Regions from separate parts of the Streptomyces sp. NPDC040432 genome, predicted to be linked through region 1. Evidence: predicted binding sites of a transcription regulator. Region 1 holds the regulator's gene; each other region holds the start of a gene.
The links. Region 1 encodes HrcA, which represses chaperone genes, less so after heat shock. Its sites were predicted from a motif close to TTNGCACTCNGNNNNNCNGAGTGCNAA; they were not measured.

Region 1 (3,225 bases):
CCTCCAGGGTCACCGTGCCCGCCTCGCACTCGACGACCGCACCGCAGAAGTCACCGCCCGCCACCTCGACCACGAGGCCGGGGTCCGCCGGCACCTGGGGCACCGCCCGGGGACGCTTCCACTGCGGGGTCAGGTCGGGGGAGTACTCGCGCATCCGGCCGAGCGTAGGAGAGCCCGGCCGCTCACGCCTCCGACACGCCGAACCGGGCCGCCAGTGTGGCGCGTTGCTCACGTACGAAGCCGGCCGTGACCAGCGCTCCGTGACCCGGCACGTACACGGCGTCGTCCCCGCCGAGGGACAGCAGCCGGTCCAGGGCGGCGGGCCACTGTCCGGGGACCGCGTCCCGGCCCGCCTGGGGCTCGCCCGACTCCTCGACGATGTCCCCGCAGAACACCACCTCCCGCTCACCCGGCACGAAGACGGTCAGGTCGTACTGCGAGTGCGCGGGCCCCAGGTTGGCCAGCAACACCTGCACCCCGCCCAGCTCCAGCGTCCACTCGCCCGACACCAGGTGCTGAGGCGCCCGCAGGAGCTCCGCGGCCGTGGCGGCATCGGCCTCGGCCAGCCCGTTGCGGACCGCGCTCGCCCGCAGCTCCTCGCGGCCCCTGGCGGGAGCCAGCAACCGCTCCAGGCCGACCGCGCCGAAGACCTCGGCCTCCGGGAAGGCCGGTGCGCCCATCACATGGTCGAAATGTCCGTGCGTGAATGCGATATGGGTCACGCGGCGGCCCGTCAGGCGCTCCACCTCGGCGCGCACCTCGGCGCCCTCCCGCACGGAGGAACCCGGGTCGATCAGGAGGACCGACTCGTCCCCCACCACCAGTCCCACCGTGCAGTCCCACACCGGAAGGCGGCGCCGGCCGGCCCGTCCGGTGAGCCGTTCCCAGCCCGCCTCTTCCCAACGTACGTCCATGGCGCGACGCTACCCTGACGGGCCGCCCTTGCCCGCCGCGTACCACCCGGCCGTACACTGACCGGGGCATCTCTGGCACTCGCACGCGCAGAGTGCCGGCAGCGGCCGACCAGGCCGGACCGAATACCGACCGAAACCGGACCCGGGACCGACCGGGACCGACCGACACGACCGCATCCGGAGGTGTGCGCGATGCTCAGTGAACGCAGGCTCGAAGTGCTGCGCGCCATCGTCCAGGACTACGTCGGGACGGAGGAACCGGTCGGTTCCAAGGCGCTCACCGAGCGGCACCGCCTCGGTGTGTCCCCGGCGACCGTGCGCAACGACATGGCCGTGCTGGAGGAGGAGGGCTACATCGCCCAGCCCCACACCAGCGCCGGCCGGATCCCCACGGACAAGGGCTACCGCCTCTTCGTCGACAAGCTGGCGGGGGTCAAGCCGCTGTCGACGCCCGAGCGCCGGGCCATCCAGAACTTCCTCGACGGGGCCGTCGACCTCGACGACGTGGTGGGCCGCACGGTGCGCCTCCTCGCGCAGCTCACCCGCCAGGTCGCCGTCGTCCAGTACCCGTCCCTGACCCGTTCCACCGTCCGGCACGTCGAACTGCTCTCCCTGGCCCCGGCCCGGTTGATGCTCGTGGTGATCACGGACACCGGGCGGGTCGAACAGCGGCTCGTGGACTGCCAGACGCCCTTCGGGGAGAACTCCCTGGCCGATCTGCGGGCGCGGCTGAACAGTCGGGTCGTGGGCCGTCGGTTCACCGACGTGCCGCAGCTCGTGCAGGACCTTCCGGAGTCCTTCGAGACCGAGGACCGGGCGACGGTCAAGGCCGTCCTCGACACCCTCCTCGAAACGCTGGAGGAGGAGGCGGAGGAGCGGCTGATGATCGGCGGCACCGCGAACCTCACTCGCTTCGGACATGATTTTCCCTTGACGATCAGGCCGGTGCTCGAAGCGCTTGAGGAGCACGTCGTGCTGCTCAAGCTGCTGGGCGAGGCGGGGGAGTCGGGGATGGCGGTACGGATCGGTCACGAGAACGCCTACGAGGGGCTCAACTCCACGTCGGTCGTCTCCGTCGGCTACGGTTCGGGCGGCGAGGCAGTCGCCAAACTCGGCGTGGTCGGACCGACCCGCATGGACTACCCCGGAACGATGGGAGCGGTACGCGCAGTGGCACGTTACGTCGGACAGATCCTGGCGGAGTCGTAAGTGGCCACGGACTACTACGCCGTACTCGGCGTGCGCCGCGACGCATCCCAGGACGAGATCAAGAAGGCATTCCGGCGGCTCGCCCGCGAGCTGCACCCGGATGTCAATCCCGATCCCAAGACGCAAGAGCGCTTCAAGGAGATCAACGCCGCCTACGAGGTCCTCTCGGACCCGCAGAAGAAGCAGGTCCACGACCTGGGCGGTGACCCCCTCTCCGCCGGCGGCGGAGGCGGGGCGGGCGGCTTCGGTGCCGGTGGCTTCGGCAACTTCTCCGACATCATGGACGCCTTCTTCGGCCAGTCCCAGCAGCGCGGACCGCGCTCGCGGACCCGCCGGGGCCAGGACGCCATGATCCGCCTGGACCTGGAACTGGACGAGGCGGCCTTCGGGACGACCAAGCCCATCCAGGTCGACACGGCCATCGTCTGCACCACCTGCTCCGGTGAGGGCGCCGCACCCGGCACCTCCGCGCAGACGTGCGACATGTGCCGCGGTCGCGGCGAGGTCTCGCAGGTCACCCGGTCCTTCCTGGGCCAGGTCATGACCTCGCGACCCTGCCCCCAGTGCCAGGGCTTCGGCACCGTGGTCCCCACCCCGTGCGCCGAGTGCGCGGGCGACGGCCGGGTCCGTTCCCGCCGCAACCTGACGGTGAAGATCCCCGCCGGTGTCGAGAACGGCACCCGGATCCAGCTCGCGGGCGAGGGCGAGGTCGGCCCCGGCGGCGGCCCCGCCGGCGACCTCTACGTGGAGATCCACGAGCTGCCCCACGCCACCTTCCAACGGCGCGGTGACGACCTGCACTGCACGGTCACGATCCCGATGACGGCGGCCTCCCTCGGCACCAAGTGTCCGCTGGAGACCCTGGACGGCATGGAGGAGATCGACATCCGGCCCGGCACCCAGTCCGGCCAGTCGATCCCGCTGCACGGGCGCGGCGTCACGCACCTGCGCGGCGGCGGCCGGGGAGACCTCATCGTCCACGTCGAGGTGACCACCCCGAGCAAGCTCGACGCGCAGCAGGAGGAACTGCTGCGCCAGCTGGCGAAGCTCCGCGGCGAGGAGCGGCCCACGGGGCAGTTCGCGCCCGGCCAGCAGGGCCTGT
Region 2 (3,225 bases), on a different contig from region 1:
AGAACGGGCAGCTCGACCCGACGCTGACCACCGTGATCCTGAACACCGGCGACGGCCTGAAGACCCTGGAGGCGGTGGCCGCCGACAGCGGCCAGACCGCCACCATCCGCCCGAGCCTGGACGCGTTCCGCGCCGCCGGCCTGGCCTGATCCTTCCCACGACACCCGGAAAGGCGGTAGCGCCATGAGCGTCAACGTCCGCATCCCCACCATCCTGCGCACCTACACCGGCGGCGTCGCCGAGGTCCCGGCCGAGGGCGCGACCCTGGCCGAGGTCATCGACTCCCTGGAGAAGAACCACCCGGGCATCGCCGCGCGCGTCCTGGACGACCAGGGCAAGCTGCGCCGGTTCGTGAACGTCTACGTCAACGACGACGACGTGCGCTTCGAGGGCGGGTTGCAGACGGCGACGCCCGACGGCGCCGGCGTCTCGATCATCCCGGCCGTCGCCGGCGGCTGATCGTCCCGGACGGGCCGCCGATCGTCGCCCGCGGGCGACGGCCGTCGCCCACCGATTTCTGAATTGCCCCCTCCGTCAATAAGCGGAGGGGGCAATTCTGCTTGATTGGTAGCGGTAGGGTTGGGGAAGTCCCCTCCGCTGTTCTTGCCCGCCGCATATGAGCGGGGCCGGCGAGGGTTGACATTGAGTCAACATGTGCGCGCGCTATGGGGCTTTGGCGTGGATTGTCAGGCCCGAGTTGCCCAGGAGTATGGCAAATTTTCACTCTATTTCAATGTTTTCGCGTGTCCGGATTTCTCGTCGGATTGACCTGTTGCAGACAGCAGCGGTGCGGATACATTCAGCCCCGGTCGAGGCGTTCCGGCGCAAGTTCTGACCCGGGTTCGCGAAGTGCGGACCTGCGCAAGGGCCAGTAATAGGGGAGTTGGGCATGGCTCAGGGCACCGTCAAGTGGTTCAACGCGGAGAAGGGCTACGGCTTCATCGCGGTCGACGGTGGCGCGGATGTGTTCGTCCACTACAGCGCCATCCAGATGGACGGGTACCGCACCCTTGAAGAGGGTCAGCGGGTCGAGTTCGAGATCTCGCAGGGCCAGAAGGGCCCGCAGGCGGACATGGTCAAGCTCGCTGCCGGCTGAGTCCCAAGCGCGATCGACCACCGACGCACTCACACACGAGGGGCCCACATCCCGGACACGGGGATGTGGGCCCCTCGTGCGTGTCGGCCCCGAGGCCCTTGCGGCGCCCGGCCCCCGCCCCCTCGGCGCTCCCGGCGCGGGGCCGGTATTGCTCGAAGCCGCTTGCACTCGCGGGGGTCGAGTGCTAATCATTGGCGTTAGCACTCTCCGGGTGAGAGTGCTACTAAGACGAGGACCGGGCCGGTGAGGCCCGCAGGGTCCGGCGGGAAGGAACCGCCGGGTCCGCAGGCCGTCCGTCGCGGGCGCGGGCGCGGTCCGGAGCAATCCACCCCTGTCCGGGAGGACCACTTCAGATGGCCAAGATCATTGCGTTCAACGAGGAGGCCCGGCGCGGCCTTGAGCGTGGGATGAACCAGCTCGCCGACGCCGTCAAGGTCACCCTTGGCCCCAAGGGTCGCAACGTCGTCCTTGAGAAGAAGTGGGGCGCCCCCACGATCACCAACGATGGTGTCTCCATCGCCAAGGAGATCGAGCTTGAGGACCCGTACGAGAAGATCGGCGCCGAGCTGGTCAAGGAAGTCGCCAAGAAGACGGACGACGTCGCCGGCGACGGTACGACCACTGCCACCGTGCTCGCCCAGGCGCTCGTCCGCGAGGGTCTGCGCAACGTAGCCGCCGGCGCCAACCCGATGGCCCTCAAGCGTGGCATCGAGAAGGCCGTCGAGGCCGTCTCCGCCGCCCTGCTGTCGCAGGCCAAGGATGTCGAGACCAAGGAGCAGATCGCTTCGACGGCCTCCATCTCCGCCGCCGACACCCAGATCGGCGAGCTCATCGCCGAGGCGATGGACAAGGTCGGCAAGGAAGGCGTCATCACGGTCGAGGAGTCGCAGACCTTCGGCCTGGAGCTTGAGCTCACCGAGGGCATGCGCTTCGACAAGGGCTACATCTCGGCGTACTTCGCCACCGACATGGAGCGCATGGAGTCGTCCCTCGACGACCCGTACATCCTGATCGTCAACTCCAAGATCGGCTCGGTCAAGGACCTGCTGCCGCTCCTGGAGAAGGTCATGCAGTCCGGCAAGCCGCTGCTGATCATCGCCGAGGACGTCGAGGGCGAGGCCCTGTCGACCCTGGTCGTCAACAAGATCCGTGGCACCTTCAAGTCCGTCGCCGTCAAGGCCCCGGGCTTCGGCGACCGTCGCAAGGCCATGCTCGGTGACATCGCCATCCTCACGGGCGGCACGGTCATCTCCGAGGAGGTCGGCCTCAAGCTGGAGAACGCCGGTCTCGACCTGCTCGGCCGCGCCCGCAAGGTCGTCATCACCAAGGACGAGACCACCATCGTCGACGGTGCCGGTGACAGCGACCAGGTCCAGGGTCGCGTCAACCAGATCCGCGCCGAGATCGAGAACTCCGACTCGGACTACGACCGTGAGAAGCTCCAGGAGCGCCTCGCGAAGCTGGCCGGCGGCGTGGCCGTCATCAAGGCCGGTGCCGCGACCGAGGTCGAGCTCAAGGAGCGCAAGCACCGCATCGAGGACGCCGTTCGCAACGCGAAGGCGGCCGTCGAAGAGGGCATCGTCGCCGGTGGTGGCGTGGCCCTGCTCCAGGCCTCCTCGGTCTTCGAGAAGCTGGAGCTCACCGGTGACGAGGCGACCGGCGCCAACGCCGTGAAGCTCGCGCTGGAGGCCCCGCTCAAGCAGATCGCCGTCAACGGTGGTCTTGAGGGTGGCGTCGTCGTCGAGAAGGTGCGCAACCTGCAGATCGGTTGGGGCCTGAACGCCGCGACCGGCGAGTACGTCGACATGATCGCCGAGGGCATCATCGACCCGGCGAAGGTCACCCGTTCCGCGCTGCAGAACGCGGCGTCGATCGCGGCCCTCTTCCTCACCACCGAGGCCGTCATCGCCGACAAGCCCGAGAAGGCCGGTGCCCCCGCGGGCGGCGGCATGCCGGGCGGTGACATGGACTTCTGATCGGCCCCTGGCTGATCGGCTGTTCTCGAACGAGGGCGGCACCCCCACGGGGGTGCCGCCCTCGGGCGTTTCCGCGGCCGGCCGGGTCCGGCAGGACCGGGTCGGGTCCGCGCGGGGCCGGTCGGGTCCTGGCCGGCCCGGGGCGGGTCGGGG
Region 3 (3,225 bases), on a different contig from region 1:
GAGATGGCGTCCTCAAGGCGGTGCTTCTTCTCCTTGAGCTCCACCTCGGTGGCGGCGCCGACCTTGATGACGCAGACGCCACCGGCGAGCTTCGCCAGGCGCTCCTGCAGCTTCTCGCGGTCCCAGTCCGAGTCGGTGGACTCGATCTCGGCCTTGATCTGGTTGACGCGGCCCGCGACGTCGGCGGAGTTGCCACCACCGTCGACGATGGTCGTGTCGTCCTTGGAGACGGTCACGCGGCGCGCGGAGCCCAGGATGTCCAGACCGGCCTGGTCGAGCTTGAGGCCGACCTCCTCGGCGATGACGGTCGCACCGGTGAGGGTGGCGATGTCCTGGAGCATGGCCTTGCGGCGGTCACCGAAGCCCGGGGCCTTGACGGCGACCGCGTTGAAGGTGCCACGGATCTTGTTGACGACGAGGGTGGAGAGCGCCTCGCCCTCGACGTCCTCGGCGATGATCAGCAGCGGCTTGGAGGCGCCGGCCTGGATGACCTTCTCCAGCAGCGGCAGCAGGTCCTGGATCGAGGAGATCTTGCCCTGGTGGATCAGGATGTACGGGTCATCGAGGATGGCCTCCATACGCTCCTGGTCGGACACCATGTACGGCGACAGGTAGCCCTTGTCGAAGGCCATGCCCTCGGTGAATTCGAGCTCCAGGCCGAAGGCGTTGGACTCCTCGACGGTGATGACACCGTCCTTGCCGACCTTGTCCATCGCCTCGGCGATGAGCTCGCCGACCTGCGAGTCCTGCGCGGAGAGCGCGGCCACGGCGGCGATGTCGGACTTGTCCTCGATCGGGCGGGCGGTCGCGAGGAGCTCCTCGGACACGGCCTTGACCGCGGCGTCGATGCCCTTCTTCAGGGCGGCCGGGGAAGCACCCGCGGCGACGTTGCGCAGACCCTCGCGGACCAGCGCCTGGGCCAGCACGGTGGCGGTGGTGGTGCCGTCACCCGCGATGTCGTTGGTCTTGGTCGCCACCTCCTTCACGAGCTGCGCGCCCAGGTTCTCGTACGGGTCGTCCAGCTCGACCTCGCGGGCGATGGTGACACCGTCGTTGGTGATGGTCGGCGCGCCGAACTTCTTGTCGATGACGACGTTGCGGCCCTTGGGACCGATCGTCACCTTGACCGTGTCGGCAAGCTTGTTGACGCCGCGCTCCAGGGCACGACGGGCGTCCTCGTCAAACTTCAGAATCTTCGGCATGGGAGCGGTTCCGCCCTCTCGTTGCGATCCTCGGCCGCTCACCGCGACCGCATGGAAACGAACTACGCCCCTCGTCGCCCGGCATCAGCAGGGTGACCAGGGGCGCAGCTCACATCAAAACTGGAGAAGTGATTACTTCTCGACGATCGCGAGCACGTCGCGGGCCGAGAGGACGAGGTACTCCTCGCCGTTGTACTTCACTTCGGTGCCGCCGTACTTGGAGTACAGGACGACGTCGCCGACGGTGACGTCGAGCGGAAGACGGTTGCCGTCCTCGAAGCGACCGGGACCGACGGCAAGGACGACGCCCTCCTGGGGCTTCTCCTTCGCGGTGTCCGGAATGACCAGGCCAGAGGCCGTGGTCTGCTCGGCGTCGAGCGGCTGGACCACAATGCGGTCCTCAAGCGGCTTGATGGCAACCTTGGAGCTGGTGGTCGTCACGATCCGACCTCCCCCTTCGGAGATCCGGGGTTAACTGTCTGAGGTGGCGACCAGGTCGATCCGTCGTCGCGGGTGCCGGACCAGCCTGTCGCTGTGTTGGCACTCACCAGGGGTGAGTGCCAGGTGCGACACTATTCCGGCGATTAGCACTCGGTCAAGCGGAGTGCCAACACGCGCCGGCCGAGCCGTACGGATCAGGCCGCCCGAAGGGCGCTTCGGGGCCTGGTCACAGGGGTTCCGGCGAGGTGGCCCGACTCGACTTTTTCCGTGTACCCGCAGGTCGGCGACGCCTGCGAACCCGCCCACGAACACGCCGAGGGGACGGGCGGCGCCGCACGGCGGGCGGCATCGGCTTCGGACCTCCGGACTCGACCACCTCTCCACCGCGCGCACGGTCCGCGCCCCGGGGCGGGGCGGAGAACCCCCTCCGCGGCCCGGTCGACCACGCCCTGATGGGCGTTCCCGTCCGGTATGTGAGGCTTGAGCGGTGCGCATCCTGGTGGTCGAAGACGAAGAGAACCTGGCCGAATCCCTACGGCAGGGCCTGTCCGCCGACGGCCACCGCGTCGAGGTGGCCCACGACGGACACCGCGGCCTCGAACTGGCCCGCACCGGTGGCCCCTACGACGCCGTGGTCCTGGACCTGATGCTCCCGGGCCTCGACGGCCACGAGGTCTGCACCCGGATGCGCGCCCACGGCGACCCGACCCCCGTCCTGATGCTGACCGCCCGGGACGGGGAGCGCGACGAGGCCGACGGGCTCGACGCGGGCGCCGACGACTACCTCACCAAACCGTTCTCCTTCGTCGTGCTCGGCGCCCGCCTGCGGGCCCTCGCCCGGCGGGCCGCCGCCCCCGAGCCCACCGTGCTCCGGGTCGGGGACCTCGTCCTCGACCCGCAGGACCGGCGCTGCCGCCGCGGCACGCGGGACATCGAACTCACCGCCCGCGAACTGGGCGTCCTCGCCTGCCTGATGGAACGGCCCGGCCGGGCCGTCGCCAAGCAGGACATCCTCGACGAGGTCTGGGACGCCCCGCACGCCATCGACCCGAACATCGTGGAGGTGTACGTCTCCTCCCTGCGCAAGAAGATCGACGCGCCCTTCGGCCGCCGCTCCATCCTCACCGTCCACGGCACCGGCTACCGGATGGCGCCCGACGGTGGTTAGCAGCCTCCGGGCCCGCACCGCCGTGGCCGCCGCCCTCGCCATGACCGCCGTCCTGGCCGTCGGCGGGCTGTGGCTGCACGCCGTGCTGCGCGCCAACCTCCTCGACAACACCACCGGGCGCACCGAACTCGCCGCCCGGAAGGCCGCCGCCCAGTTCGACTCCCGGGCCGCGCCCCCCGGCGGGCGGCTGCCCGCGCCCGAGGGCGGGGTCGACCTGGTCCTCGTACGGGACGCGGCCGGCCGGACGGTCGCCGCGAGCGGTGACCCCAAGGACGCCCCGGACTTCGGCGCGCTGCTCCCCCGCCCCGGACCGGGCGACGACTCCCGTTCGACGGTCCTGCCCCCCGCCCACCCCGACGGCCAGCGCCGCGCGGTGGTGGTGGTCGCCACCTCCGGGGGCGGGGGCGGTGTGAC

Region 2: the regulator HrcA is predicted to act here: its motif matches at 1,258-1,284, upstream of groL (chaperonin GroEL).
Region 3: the regulator HrcA is predicted to act here: its motif matches at 1,787-1,813, upstream of groES (co-chaperone GroES).

What each region holds. Positions count from the first base shown of each region.
Region 1 covers NZ_JBVIVP010000003.1:510,604-513,828, forward strand. Annotated here, with positions in the region: gene ACZ58N_RS09395 (DUF3097 domain-containing protein) at 1-154, opposite strand, end outside; gene ACZ58N_RS09400 (MBL fold metallo-hydrolase) at 183-914, opposite strand; gene hrcA (heat-inducible transcriptional repressor HrcA) at 1,107-2,123, shown strand; gene dnaJ (molecular chaperone DnaJ) at 2,124-3,225, shown strand, end outside.
Region 2 covers NZ_JBVIVP010000010.1:111,089-114,313, forward strand. Annotated here, with positions in the region: gene thrC (threonine synthase) at 1-149, shown strand, start outside; gene ACZ58N_RS21770 (ubiquitin-like small modifier protein 1) at 184-459, shown strand; gene ACZ58N_RS21775 (cold-shock protein) at 890-1,096, shown strand; gene groL (chaperonin GroEL) at 1,450-3,072, shown strand.
Region 3 covers NZ_JBVIVP010000002.1:659,112-662,336, forward strand. Annotated here, with positions in the region: gene groL (chaperonin GroEL) at 1-1,202, opposite strand, end outside; gene groES (co-chaperone GroES) at 1,335-1,643, opposite strand; gene ACZ58N_RS06715 (response regulator transcription factor) at 2,131-2,811, shown strand; gene ACZ58N_RS06720 (sensor histidine kinase) at 2,804-3,225, shown strand, end outside.